DNA from 2 places in the Kinneretia sp. DJ1R-11 genome. Region 1 is predicted to be linked to the other one. Evidence: predicted binding sites of a transcription regulator. Region 1 holds the regulator's gene; the other holds the start of a gene.
What was found. The regulator sigma-54, encoded in region 1, starts transcription at its own class of promoters, with help from an activator protein. The targets are predictions, from matches to a motif close to TGGCANGNAANCTGCTTT.
Positions count from the first base shown of each region.

Region 2: the regulator sigma-54 is predicted to act here: its motif matches at 4,525-4,542, upstream of pepA (flocculation-associated PEP-CTERM protein PepA).

Region 1 is NZ_JAJIRR010000001.1:652,208-659,431, reverse strand. Features, by position in the region: gene LNV23_RS02730 (THUMP domain-containing class I SAM-dependent RNA methyltransferase) at 1-675, opposite strand, end outside; gene LNV23_RS02725 (SGNH/GDSL hydrolase family protein) at 713-1,729, opposite strand; gene LNV23_RS02720 (RNA polymerase factor sigma-54) at 1,917-3,446, opposite strand; gene lptB (LPS export ABC transporter ATP-binding protein) at 3,486-4,277, opposite strand; gene lptA (lipopolysaccharide transport periplasmic protein LptA) at 4,274-4,903, opposite strand; gene LNV23_RS02705 (thiol:disulfide interchange protein DsbA/DsbL) at 5,029-5,697, opposite strand; gene LNV23_RS02700 (thiol:disulfide interchange protein DsbA/DsbL) at 5,739-6,431, opposite strand; gene LNV23_RS02695 (SPOR domain-containing protein) at 6,479-7,207, opposite strand; gene argS (arginine--tRNA ligase) at 7,204-7,224, opposite strand, start outside.
Region 2 is NZ_JAJIRR010000013.1:12,540-19,763, forward strand. Features, by position in the region: gene LNV23_RS18850 (ThiF family adenylyltransferase) at 226-1,110, opposite strand; gene LNV23_RS18855 (nitroreductase family protein) at 1,233-2,312, shown strand; gene pepA (flocculation-associated PEP-CTERM protein PepA) at 2,432-3,313, opposite strand; gene pepA (flocculation-associated PEP-CTERM protein PepA) at 3,599-4,480, opposite strand; gene prsT (XrtA/PEP-CTERM system TPR-repeat protein PrsT) at 4,641-7,224, opposite strand, start outside.

The DNA of each region.
Region 1 (7,224 bases):
GGCGATCTGCGCGGCCTCGACGGCGATGGTGCCCGAGCCGCAGCAGGGGTCGTGCAGGGCGCCGCCGGTCTCGGGCGTGCCCTTCCAGCCTGCGGCGGCCAGCATGGCGGCGGCCAGGGTTTCCTTCAGCGGGGCGTCACCTTTGTCCTCGCGCCAGCCGCGCTTGAAGAGCGGTTCGCCCGAGGTGTCGATGTAGAGCGTGGCGTCGGTTTCGCTGAGGTGCAGCATCACCGGCAGGTCGGGGAAGCGGGTGTCGACGCTGGGCCGCTCGCCGGTGGCGTCGCGCAGTACATCGCAGATCGCGTCCTTCACGCGCAAGGTGGCGAAGTTGAGGCTGCGCAGGGGCGAGCGCTGGGCCACGGTGTCGACGCGAATCGTCTCGGCCGGCGTGATCCAGTCGCACCAATCGATGCGGCGAGCCAGGGCGTAGATGTCGTCTTCGTGGCGGTAGCCGCCTGAGATCAGCTCGATCAGCACGCGCTGGGCCAGCCGGCACTCGAGGTTGAGCTTCATCACGCCTTCAAGATCGCTCTTCAGCGCGATGCCGCCGCGCAGCACCTCGATATGCGTCTTGGGCAGGATGGCCCGCACCTCTTCGTCGAGCAGGCGCTCCACGCCCGAGGGGCAGGAGACGAAGAGGTGGTGCAGGTCTTTGGGGGATTCTTTGGCGGCCATCCTCCGATTGTCCCAGGAATGGCCGCCTCGGCCGGACTCAGGCGCGGCGACGGCGGCTCAAGCCCAGCACGGCCACCAGGCCCAGGCCCAGGCCCATCAGCAGCCAGGTTTCCGGCTCCGGAACGGCGGCCAGCATGCCTTGGCCGAGCACGCTGTGGGTGACTGCGGTTGGATGGACGCGGTCCCAGAACATATAACCGTCAGGGTTGCTGCAGGTGCTGCCATTGGGCTGGCCGACATAGCCGGTGAAGCAAGCCTCGGTGACATTGCTGAGACCGTACTGGGCGGCGTTGTCGATCAGGTTTTGCTGCGCGCCCAGGGTGTCGAAATAGCGGATGTCGATGCCAGGCAGGGCGCGCAGCTGTGTCAGCGCGCCGTTCAAACCCTGGTTGAAGCCGAGCGAGAGCAGGTGCAGCTGACCGGCGGCACCGGAGCTGAGGCCGCCCGGGGTCTGGCCCAGGTCGGGCAGGCCTGGCATCAGGAAGTGGCGTGCGCCCAGGCCGTACAGCGTCTGAACGGCGTTGCTGAGGTTCTGGATGGCCGTCTGTGCGGTCGCCTGAGAATAGCCCTGGTACTGGAAGTCATTGGCGCCACCCCAGAGGAAGTACAGGGCCTGGCTGTCGGCCGCGCCACCACCCAAGCCGGCCTGGAAGGCCCCGACCTGGGACAGCATGCCGGTGTTCTGCAGGGCGGCCGGTGCGCCGGCGGCCACGGCGGCGCCGTTGAGCAAGCCGGTTTGGGCGCCGCCCCAGGCGTAGTCCTGCAGGGTCACGCCCAGGCCTTGGGCCAGATGCTCGATGGCGACCGGCCCGTTGGAGAAGCGGCCCTGGTAGTAGTTGCCGGGCTGCGGCACGGTGCCGCCTGTGGCTTGATAGAAATTACCCTTGTCCGAGAGGCTGTCGCCGAAGGCGACGATGCGGCTGTAAGCGGGGGGGCTGATCGAGCTGACGGCCTGCGCTTGCGCGGCAACGCTCAGGGCCAGACCGGCCGTCATCATCAGGGCGGAGGAGGAGATGCTGTGCCAGCGGCGTTGGGAGGCAGAAGTAGCGTTCACGACAGTCCTTTCAAGTAACGGGCCAAGTCGGCGGCATGATGGCATACCGCGGCCTGGGAATCACTCGAAATTCGCGTGCGTGTGCACGTTTGGGGCTGGGGGCCGGTGAACAGGTGAATGGGTGAATCGTGAATCGTGAATCGTGAATCGTGGGGTGCTGCTCACCCCTTCACTTGTTCACTCCCCCTCAAACCACGCGCCGCATTGTCGTCGTCCCAATATGCATGCCTTCGCGGTACTTGGCGACGGTGCGGCGGGCGACCTGGATGCCTTGTTCTTCCAACATATTGGCCAGGGCGCTGTCGGACAGGGGCTTGGCCGGGTTCTCGGCGGCGATGAATTGCTTGATCAGCTCGCGCACGGCGGTGCTGGAGGCCTCGCCGCCGGCTTCGGTGGAAAGACCCGAGCCGAAGAAGTACTTGAGCTCGTAGGTGCCGAAAGGCGTGGCCATGTACTTGGCCGTGGTCACGCGCGAGATGGTTGATTCGTGCAGGCCGAGCTCGTCGGCGATCTCGCGCAGCACCAGCGGCTTCATGGCGACGGCGCCGTGGCTGAAGAAGCCCTTCTGGCGCTCGACGATGGCGGTGGAGACGCGCAGGATGGTGTCGAAGCGTTGCTGGATGTTCTTGATGAACCAGCGCGCCTCCTGCAGCGCGCCGCCCAGGGCACTGTTGCTGATGCCGCCGCGCGTCTGGCGCAGGGCATTGGCATAGAGCTCGTTGATGCGCAGCTTGGGCGCGACCTCGGGGTTAATGATGACGCGCAGCTCGCGCCCGACCTTGCGCACGATCACATCGGGAATCACCGCCGGCGCCTGGCCGCGGGCAAAGCGCCGGCCCGGCTTGGGCTCGAGCGCCACGATCAGGGCCTGGGCTTCGCGCAGCAAGGGCTCGTCGGCGCCGGTCAGCAGCATCAGGCGGCGGCTGTCGCGCTTGGCCAGCAACTCCAGATGCTTTTTGCAGATCATGATGGCGATCACCTGCGGCGCGCTGCGTGGCAGCTGGCGCAGTTGCAGCTCCAGGCACTCGGGCAGATCGCGTGCGCCGACGCCGGCAGGGTCCATATGGTGCAGCCACTTCAGGGCGATGCGCAGGTGGTCGAGCAGGTCCTCGCGTTCGGCCGCGCTGTCCTCGCCCGCGTCGGGGATCAAGGCCTCGGCAATCGACTCCAGGCTGTCTTCCAGCAGGCCGTCCTCGTTTAGGGAATCGATCAGCAGGCGCAGGGCCAGCTGGTCGGACTCGCTCAAGCTCATGCCCGCCATCTGCTGCTGCAAATGTTCTTGCAGGGAGATCTCGGCCGACTCCTGCTCGCTGCGCTCGCCGTCTTCGTCGTTGCTGCCCGAGCCGCTGCCGCTGTTGCTGGGCAGCTCGCGGATGCCGTCGAAATCGTCACCTTCGGTGCCGTTCTCCCAGTCCTCTCGCTCGCTGTTGCCGAAGTCCTCGGCCTTGAGCTCGGGCGTGGCCTCGGCCTCGGCGCCGCCGCCCAGTTCGCGCTCGGCGCCGCTGTCTTCGGCGGCACTGGCCTGGCGCAGCTCGGGCAGTTCGGGCGCGGCGACGGAGAAGTCGTCCTCGGTTTCGAGCAGCGGGTTCTGCGCCAGCATCTGCTCGACTTCCTGGTTCAACTCCAGGGTCGAGAGCTGCAGCAGACGGATGGACTGCTGCAGCTGCGGCGTCAGCGCCAGATGCTGACTCAGGCGAACCTGGAGCGATTGCTTCATGGCCGCAGGCCCGGCGCTGTCAGGAGGCTCGCCATCACATCACATGCGGAAATGTTCGCCGAGATAGACCTTGCGCACATCGGCGTTGGCGACGATCTCGTCCGGCGTGCCCTCGGCCAGTACCGAACCCTCGCTGATGATGTAGGCGCGGTCGCAGATGCCCAGGGTCTCGCGCACATTGTGGTCGGTGATCAGCACGCCGATCTGGCGCGCCTTCAGGAAACCGATGATGCGCTGGATCTCCAGCACCGCGATCGGGTCCACGCCGGCAAAGGGTTCGTCCAACAGGATGAAGCGCGGCTGGGTGGCCAGGGCGCGGGCAATCTCGACGCGGCGGCGTTCACCGCCCGAGAGCGCCGGTGCCGGGCTGTCGCGCAGCTTCTCGATGCTCAGGTCGTGCAGAAGGGCTTCCAGCAGTTCCTTGATGCGCGGCTCTTTCAGCGCGCGGCCCTGCTCGTCGCGCTGCAGTTCCAGCACGGCACGGATGTTTTGTTCCACCGTCAGCTTGCGGAAGATCGAGGCTTCCTGCGGCAGATAGCTCAGCCCCAGGCGGGCGCGCTGGTGGATGGGCAGGTGCTCGACCGACTGGCCGTCGATGCGGATCTCGCCGGCATCGGCGCGCACCAGGCCAACGATCATGTAGAAGCTGGTGGTCTTGCCGGCGCCGTTGGGGCCGAGCAGGCCGACCACCTCGCCGCTGTTGACGCCCAGGTGCACGTTCTTGACCACGCGCCGCACGCCATAGCTTTTGGCCAGGCCCTCCGCCTCGAGGCGGCTGCGCACGCCGGATTCCAGCGCCGACACCGGCGCGTTGTGGGGGCCGGCACTCATGGCGTCTTGCGCGGGCTGAGGCTGGTGCTCGGCTTGAGCTGGATGCCCGAGGCCGGCGTGGCGGCGGGTTCCGAGGCGGCGCCTCGCGGCATCATCACCACACGCACACGGCCGCTCGGGTGGGGCGAACTCTGGCCGCCTTCCAAGGTGAACACCTCGCTGCGGTTGTCGAACAGGATGACCGCGCCGGTCACCTCGTCGGCCACGGTCGTGCCTTGCAGGCGCCGCACCACGGCGTTGCCGATGAAGCGCACGGTGTCGCTGCGGGTGTCGTATTCGAGCTGGTCGGCCAGGCCTTCGATGGCCTCGCCCGGGATGTCGCGCGCCTGGCGGAAGCTGACCTGTTTGCCGGTCTGGCCATTGGCATAAACCTGGTGGTAGCCGTCGCCGGTCTCTCGCACATCGAGCTTCTCGGCGCGCAGCACCAAGCTGCCCTTGCTCAGCACCACATCACCGTTGAACTCGGTGCGCTGCTTGGCGATCTCGACGCTGCCGCCGTTCTTGGAGGAAATATTGAGCGGCTTGCCGCGGTCGGCCTTCTCGGCCTGGGCTGCGCCGGCGGCCAGGCCCAGGACCAAGGCCGCCAGCAGGCCGGGCAGGAGGAGGGAGCGCGGGTACAGCTTCATGGGCAGGGAGGGTCGGGCAGGCGGAGGCATGGACGCCGACGGATGGCGGCACAAAACTTGCAGGCCATTCTAGTACGTGCCCCGCCGCGGCGGGCTCGTAGAGTCGCTTCGCTTGAGGGCAGGCTTCAGGACTTAGCGCTGCGCAGCTGTTGGATCAGCTGGTTGGTCAAGGCCAGGGCCGCTTGGCCACCGGACACCGCATTCTTGCCGGGGCCGCCGGCCAGGCTGGGGCTGGTCATATAGCGGCCGCCGATGCCGATTGCAGGAACGGTTTCAACCCCGTAAGACTTGGCCAGACTGGCAGCCTGATCGATGCGCCTCTGGGTGTTGAACTTGTCATTGAAAGCGGAAGTGAACTTGGCTTCATCCAGGCCCAGGCTGGCCGCGAATTTGATGATGGCCTTCTCATCGCTGAGGTCCAGGTGTTGGACATGGATGGCTTTGAACACCGCCTCGTGCAGATCGGCCAGCCGGCCCAGGGTTTCGAGCGTCGCCATCAATCGCTGGTGCAGCTTGTGCATGGCGCCCACGCCGACATGGATCCGACGGAAGCTGACATCGGCCGGCAATTGCTTGACCCAGGCCGACACCAGCGGGTCGAAGGCAAAGCAATGCGGGCAGGTGTAGAGAAAGAACTCATACACCTCGATCTTGCCCGGCGTGGCTGCCAAGGGCTGTGCCAGGCGCAGGTACTGCTTGCCTTCGACCGGCGCAGCGCCTTGAGCCTGGCTCAGGGCCGGCAGGCCTGTAGCGGCCAGGCAGACGGAGAAATCACGGCGGGAGATCGGTTTCATCGCTTCGCAGGGGGCAGGTGTTGAGATCGGGCGCCCGTGCCTCAGGCCTTGGCGGCGCGGGCCAGCTGGATCAGGTGATCGGCCACGGCCAGTGCTCGGCGGCCGTTGGACACCTCGGCTTCGCCGCGGACGCCGGCAATCGAGGGCGAGGTCAGGTAGCGGCCCCCAATGCCCAGCGCCGGCACGCCGTCGATGCGGTAGGCCTCGGACAGCTTGGCGCCCTGGCCGGCCTTGGTGACCACGCCGAAGGCGTTGAAGGCGTCTTTGAACTTGGCACCGTCCACGCCCAGGCGCACCACCAACTCGGTGAGGCTCTTCTCGTCGTTGAGCTCGAGGCGCTCAACATGGAAGGCACTGAAGATCTTGTCCTGCAGCTCGGCGGCCTTGCCCAAGGCTTCCAGGGCGTAGAACAGGCGTTGGTGCAGCTTGATCATGGCGTTGAAGCCGACATGGACGCGGCGGAAGGCGACGTCGGCCGGCAGTTGCTTGATCCAGGGTGCCAGCACCGGCTCGAAGGCGTAGCAATGCGGGCAGCCGTACCAGAAGAACTCCACCACTTCGATCTTGCCCGGCACGGCCACGGGCAGGGCTTGGGCCAAGGTCTGGAACTTGCCGGCAAAGGGGTCGGTTTGTGCCAAGGCCAGCTGCGGGGCCAGGCTCAGGCCGCCCAAAGCCAGAGGAGTCGACAACAGGGCAGAAAACTCGCGACGTTTCATCATCTTCTTCTCGTTCATCTCGGTGGACAAAAAGGGGCCGCAGCCCCGAGTATTGGGGCGAAAACTCAGCGTTTGACGCCGACCAGATTGGCTTCGATGCCGGCCGCTTCGATTTTGCGCTGCAGGCCTTCGGCTTCATCGCGGCTGTCGATGGGGCCGATGCGCACACGGAAGACGGTGCGGCCCGATTGTTCTTTCTCCATGACCTTGGCGCTGAAGCCCAGCAAGGCCAGACGCGCGCGCTGCTGCTCAGCGTCCTCGTTCTTCACATAGGCGCCCGCCTGCACGAAGTAGAGGTTGGGGTCGGCGGCAGCCGCGGCGGCGCTGGCGGCGGCAGCCTTGGCTTCGGCCTTCTTGTCGGCCGCTTTGTCAGCGGCTTTCTCAGGTGCTTTCTCTGCGGTCTTGGCAGGGGCAGCCGAGGCGCTGGCCGCCGGAGGGGCCACCGCCGGTGCCGTGGCGACCGGGGCGGTAGCAGCTGCGGGCGCGGTGACCTGCGCAGGTGAGGCAGGAGCCGGCGCGCCGCTGACCACACCGCTGGCCTTCACGCCGGCCTTGCCGGCCAGAGGGGCGTTGGGGTCCCAGTTCTTGTTGCGCTGGGCTTCGGCCGCGTCCTGCTCGGCCGTGCGCTGCGGCACCTTGTCAATGAAGGGGATGGGTACCTTGGCGATGTAGAGCGCCACGCCCAGCGCCACGGCCAGACCCAGCAGCAAGCCGACGATCAAGCCGAGGACAAAGCCACCACGTTGTTGCTTGCTTTTGTTTTTGTTGCTGCTGCCAGATTGAGCCGTGCTCATGCCTTCTCCGTCGCTTC
Region 2 (7,224 bases), on a different contig from region 1:
TTGTTCAAGGTATGTCCTCTCAAATTCATCGGCTGCGGCAAACACTGCCAGTGCTGCGACGGACGCCACGCAAGAAAGCAGCCTGAAAAACCTTCGGCATCATGCCACAGGGCAACCCCTGCCCAGACCCTGCAAACAGGCGTCTCCCACGCTTATAAACGGCAGTGGTACACGAATTTGAACAGATATTCGACTCACTCCGGACATACCCGGAGGTGAGAAGCATCAAGAACCAGGCCGCCCCGCCCCCTTCAGCAAGGGTCGAATCAACAACAAAAGCAAGCGCTGCAAAGGGTTCGCATTACCAAAGGGGCGCCAAGTGAAGCTCAGCTTCTGCTTGTACGCATCAAACTGCATCACCCACGGCGCGGCCTTCAATGCTCCGCGATTGAGCAAAACCTTGAGGACCGAAACACCCATCACCCCAGCGCACAGATCACAGGACATCATGGTAGATGGACCACGCCGCTCGTGAAAATTCACAGCCTCCGGCGCCACCAAATAGCCTCGTTGCAACATAGCCGGAGACAAACCAGCAATGAACCTTGCGTATTGTTCCTGCTGATTGCACCCATCAACTTTGAAATAGTCCTCAAAGCTCATTCCGCCAGGGCGGAAATAGAGCAACGAAACTCCCATTCCCAATGGCGCGGCAGTCAAAGCCGGAATACCTCGCTCGTAGCAGGCCTTGAACAGCATCCGACGTGCTTCGATGGCAAAGAAATCGATTCCGTCAACGTACAAGTCAACGCCGGCAAGAAAGGCATCCAAGTTTTCCTCGGTAACGCCTTCGCCGAAGCTCTCAACCTGAGCCTCAGGATTGATGTCACGTGCCATTTCAGCCAAGACTTCCGCCTTAGGTCGACCCAAGGTCGACATTTGCGCCCCGACCTGACGATTCATGTTGTGGACTTCAAAGCGGTCGAAGTCCGAAATATGGAATGCACCCACGCCCAAACGAGCCAGCGTCAACAAATGCGCGCCACCGACGCCACCCAAGCCTGCCACCGCCACTTTCGAAGCTCGCAGTCGCGCCTGCTCCTCGAGAGTCACCCAACCAGTATTCCGGGAAAACGCGCGCGCATAGTCAAATTCAGATCGAATTTCCATTGCGGCACCTTGTGTTTGCGTAGCGTTCAGTCTTCATATCGCGGCATGATGCCCGAGGAAAACAAGACAATCCAGCCGAAGCAAGAAAACCAGCCCAAATGCATGATCTCCGAGGAAGCAGCATGAGCCCCGAATCTCAAATTCGTCGCATTCTTGACTTGTCTCGCTGGGCACCCAGCGGTGACAACACACAGCCTTGGCGCTTTGAGATCGTCAACCCACAGCACGTCATCATCCATGGTTTTGACACACGCAACCACTGCGTCTACGACTTGGATGGCCACCCAAGCCAGATCGCTTTGGGTGCACTGCTTGAAACCGCATCCATCGCCGCCAGCGAGCATGGCTGGCGCATGCAAGCCACACATCGCGCCGACTCACCTGAAACGAAACCGGTGTTCGACTTGGTGTTTGATTCGGCGCCAGAACTGGCTCGAGACCCCCTGATTGACGTCATTGAGCATCGAAGTGTTCAACGGCGCCCCATGCGAACCCAGTCCCTCACGGCAGCGCAGAAGGCAAGCCTTGCACAAAGCACCCAGGGTGGACATCAGGTTCAATGGCTAGAGGGTTTTTCCATGCGGCTTCAAGCTGCCAAGCTGATGTTCCGGTCGGCAAAAATTCGCCTGACTTCTCCCGAAGCCTACGAAGTCCACCGCGACATCATCGACTGGAGGCAGCAATTCAGCGCCACCAAGGTGCCCGATCAGGCGCTGGGCACGGACCCCCTGACCACCCGCCTGATGCAGTTTGTGATGAGCCGCTGGGAGCGGGTCGAGTTCTTCAATCGTTATATGGCGGGCACATGGACGCCGCGCATTCAACTCGATTTCCTACCCAGCCTACTCTGCGGCGCCCACTTCGCCCTGCTTGCGCCTACGCCACCAAAAACCCTGAACGACTATGTGGCCGGTGGACGTGCCATGCAACGCTTCTGGCTCACAGCCACTCAGCTGGGCCTGCAGTTGCAGCCCGAAATCACGCCCTTGGTTTTTTCTCGCTACGCCCGGGAAGGGCGGCCGTTTTCACGCAAACCCGGCCTGCATGCACTGGCTGAGCAAGTGAAGTTTGAGTTGGAGCAACTCTTGGGGAGCGAGCCCGCCCATCGATCAGTCTTCATGGGGCGGCTAGGCTCCAGTGAGCCTGCCAGCTCCCGCTCACTGCGCAGGCCACTGGATGAGTTGCTGATCCACCCACACTGAAGCAAAGGCAACTCCAAGAACGACTTCAACCATGCAAAAGAGGGCGCCGAAGCGCCCTCTTTTGAACTGTGCCGCCGCGAACTTTCAGCCCAAGGGCGAAGCTCGCAGCATCCGCAAAATCAAGCCTGCTTGCGACGGCGAGCCGTCAGACCCAGACCCAGCAGTGCGAAGCCTGTCAGAGCCAGGGAAGTCGGCTCAGGCACGCTGAAGAAGAAGGACTGGCTGGCATCCGCTTGGCCAATGAAGTTCTTCTGGTTGCCGCCCGTGGCAGGCACGCCGTTACCGGCGCCGCCGATGCCGCTGCCTTGCCAACTGGTCGGCTGAACCCAAGTGCCGTTCGGGCCGTTGGCCGCGCCCTTGGGGCCGAAGGACAGGGTCGACGACACCGAGGTACCCGCAAGATTCGGGGTGATGAAGGCATTGTTCGTCGAAGTCGTACTGCCCTGGATGCTTGCCAAGGTGGTGCCCGTACCCGGATTGACAGCAGCCTGCTGGGTGAACACAGTCTGACCACCGGTGAACACACCACTCAGAATGTTCACGCCATCACCAAAACCGGACTGACTCACCAGGTTGGCATCGGCAGAAGTGTCCAGGTAGATGTTCCAAGTGCCATTCAGCGGGGTGATAGTCACGAAATTGCAAAGTGGATCAACGCAAGTCACCACCTCCTGGAAGTGAGCCTTGACCGTGATTTCATAACCGGCAGCGCCTGTACCCTTGACCAGATTGGGCGTCGAGAACGTACCGCCATTGGCATCAAGAATCGCCGTTGCGAACGAGTTGTAGTACACATCGATGACATCCTGTTTGCCGGCAATGTTGCCGGAGGTAACTGCCTGAATGTCATAGCCCTTGACCAGCACCGACGAGGACGAAGTCCAGTCGAAGCCGCCAAAGTTGTTCAAAACGCCGTACGGCGTCACAAAAGTCGCTGCTTGGGCTGACATCGCGGCGGCCAGGAGGGCGGCTGCGGCCAGGAATTTTTTGCTTGCTTTCATCAAATGCTCCAGAGATACAAAGAGAGAGACTTCTCACCTTTGCATGTCAATTAGCATTTGCTATGCCAGAAAAAAAAATTCATTTAATATCAACAACTTATTGAGCCAACCTCCTCCAACCCCCAAGAACTAGGGATAGCATTGGAAACCCAACCGACACCCTTGATCGAGGGATAGACTTGCAATCTCGTGAAATCAGTCACAAACAAAAAAGGGTGCCGAAGCACCCTTTTCACTGCCAGATCAACCGCGGCCACAAGGCCTTGGTTGAACAGCCACCATCTCTCAAGCTTGCTTGCGGCGACGAGCCGACAGACCCAGACCCAGCAGCGCGAAGCCGGTCAGAGCCAAAGAAGTCGGCTCCGGAACGCTGAAGAAGAAGGATTGGCTGGCGTCAGCCTGACCCACGAAGTCACGCTGGTTGCCGCCAATGGCAGGCACGCCATTGCCGCCGCCGCCGATGCCGCTACCTTGCCAGCTGGTCGGCTGAACCCAAGTGCCATTCGGGCCATTGGTTGCATTCTTAGGACCGAAGGACAGCGTCGACGACACGGTGGTGCCGTTCAGATTCGGGTTGATGTAGGCATTGTTGGTCGAGGTCGTGTTGCCCTGAACGCTGGCCAGAGTCGTACCCGTGCCCGGATTGACCGAAGCTTGGCTGGTGGCCACGGTCTGACCACCGGTGAAAGTGCCGCTCAGAATGTTCACGCCATCACCAAAGCCGCTTTGAGTCAGCAGATTGGCATCGGCCGATGTGTCCAGGTAGATATCCCAAGTGCCAGTCAGCGGAGTGATGCTCACAAAGGTGCAATTCGCATCGAGGCAAGTCACCACTTCTTGGAAATGAGCCTTGACCGTGATTTCATAACCTGCACCGCCTGTACCCTTGACCAGACCGGCTGTCGTGAAGGTGCCGCCGTTGGCATCCAAAACAGCGTTTGCAAACGAGTTGTAGTACACATCGATGATGTCTTGCTTGCCAATAGAGTTGCCGGGCTGATTTGCACGGATGTCATAGCCTTTGACCAGCACCGACGCGGACGAGGTCCAGTCGAAACCGCCAAAGTTGTTGAGCACGCCGTCAGGCGTACCGAAAGTTGCAGCGTTGGCCGAACCCAGCAAAGCCAGCAGGCTCAAACCGGACAGAAACTTCTTCGTTGCTTTCATGGTATTTCTCCTGAGATTGGTGGGAATCGTTCCCTAGCTACTGAATTGCACGCATCATGCCAAGAAGAAAAAACCCTTTAAAAACAATAACTTAAACATCAACGCCACTCGGAAATTTACTACGACGCCCAAGCCTGTAAAGAATCTCGACAAGACATATTCAGAGTTTTGACTGAACGGCCTTGAACTCAGCGCTGTTCGCAAACGCTGGAGCATCCGCGGCCAACTTCTTCAGCTGCGCCTGCGCCTGGTCTTTCTGCCCTGCGACAAGCAGGTGCCGAGCCAGATTCAAACGAAAATCCGAACTACCCGGCATCAATGCCACAGCCTTCTGCTGGAGTTCCACAGCTTTTGAGTACTCACCAGCGGCGGCATAGACATCAGCGACGGTGTCCATGACGCCCGGACTATTGGGCTGCAATGCCAGGGCTTTTTCCGCATACTCCCTCGCCTTGCCATCCTTGCGCTTGAGCGCCAGCGTCGCGAGATTGTTCAAGGCCGCCACGTTTTCGGGTTGCAAGGCAAGCACTTGGGCATACCAGCGCTCTGCCTGCTCAGGGCGAGAGCGGGCCAGTTCCACATCCCCGAGATAGAACAGGAACAAGGCATCAGTGCCATACGCCTTGCTGCGCTCTTGAGCGAATTTGTCGGCCGCCTCCAATTCTTTGCCGCTGAGCAAGGCCTTGTGGAGCTTCATCGCCACTTCACTGCGACGGAAATCGACATTCAGGGCTTGCTTGTACCAACGCACCGCCGCTGGCCATGACTTTTGAAAGGCCGCTACATCCCCGGCCAGGGCGTAGCCGAAATAATTTTTGGGCTGCTCGCGCTGAATTTGCAAACAGAGTTTCTCAGCCTCGTCGCCACGCCCCGAACCCACCAAGACCGACGCCATGGCCGCCTGCGCCTCCTGGAATTGAGGCTGTATCTGCAAAGCCTTCTTCAGAACCGCAAGCGCTTGAGCAGGCTCACCCTTCCCCACATACAGTCGACCCAAAGCCATCAAGGGCGCGACTGAATTCGGCTGCAGGGCCGCCCACTTGCCATAACTGGCCTCCGCTTGATTGAAGTCGCGTCCGGCCATTTGAACCGTGCCCAGAATTCGCAAAGCCTCCGGACGCCCCGGGAACTGCGTGACCGTGTCCTGAGCCAGAGTCAGCGCCTTCTTGACGTTGTTCTGCTCCAGGTAAATCCCAGACAAATGCTCGCGCGGAGAAATCTCTCCAGGAAGGGCTTTCACTGCTTCTTCGAGCAGGCCAGCCAATTCAGCGGGAGCAGCGCCCCGCTGTGCCCGCAGCCCGATGGCGGCCATACGCGCCTGCAGGTTTTTGGGGTTCTCCGTGGCCATGCGATCAAAACGGGCAATCGCCGCCTCAATCTTTCGCTCCTTCAGGTCGAGATCAGCCAAGCCACGCGCTGCAGGGAAGGACTGCGAGTCGATCTTCAGCGCTGCCTCAAATGCCAAGCGAGCCTTGTCCGCGCTGCCTTTTTGAACCTCGATTTGACCGCGCAGGTTTGCCGCGTCGGGACGCTGCGGCTCCTTCTTCTCCAGCACGGCAACCGCCTCAAGTGCGCGCGCATAGTCTTTCTTGCCCATCAAAGAGCTGATCAGCGCCAAATCGGAGGTGACGGACTTCTCTTTTTCAGAAATGGCGCGCAATTCCTGAATGCCCAATTCAACCTCGCCCTTTTTGAGCTTGTCGACAGCAAGGTAGGTGCGGGCGCGGGAATCCTTGGGATTCAATTGCATGACTTGTTTGAAGAGCGATTCAGCTCGGGCAAACTCACCCAACTTGAGGCTGGCTTCAGCACCAACGGCCACGATCTCCGGGTCGAGAGGCGGCCGCTCCAAAAAAGGCTTCACCAAGGTCCAGGCCTTTGTCGGATTGCCGATTCGAATCAGCACACGCGCCAAGAGTGCGCGCACGCCAGGCGAGGACTCACCCAAATCCGTGCTCATGGCCTTACCGAGATAGGTTTCGGCCTGGGTCATTGCACCTTTTTGAAAGCTGATCGCACCGGCCAAGTAGAGGACCTTGCCGCTGTCCGCAGCTCGCTTGAGCAGAGGCTGAAGGCGATCTTCCGCCAGCTTCATATCGCCACGCTCGAAGGCAAGCAGCACCCCAAAGTAGGCCGTGTTGAGGTTGTTCGGGATCTTGGACTGCATAGAGTCCCAGACCGTTTGTGCTGATTTGTAATCCTGTTGTTGGATAAGTGCAGCGATGGCGCGACTCTGGGCCACATAGTTCATGGCATCCAGGTCTACCGCCTTTCGGTAGGCGCTGACGGCCGCAGCAGCCTCCCCCTTGAATTCGAGAAACTCTCCCAGAAGCAGCGAAACATCGCTGCGCTGGGGCTCTTCCTTGGCCAGGGCTTCCACTTGAGAAAAAGCTGTATCGAAGTGACCTTCGGCCGCCTTCAGCCGAGATTCCACCAAACGAGCGCGGACGTACTTGGGCGCGGCCACCAACGCTTGGTCCACAGCCTTTCGCGCCTCCGGCACTTGCCCCTGCGAGGAATAGGCCACAGCCAAGGAGGTCTGCAAATCGGCTTGAGCGACCGGAAGCTTCAAAGTCACGGCCGCAAAGCGGCTCAACACGCGCTCCATATCTCCCTGAAGAATCAGCACCCTCGCCTCCAGCGGCTGAACCTCCTCATCCGGGTAGCCCAATTGGCCAGCCTTGCTCAATTCGATCAATGCGCCGTCCTGGTCACCCATTTCCGACAAAGTCTTGGCCAGCAAG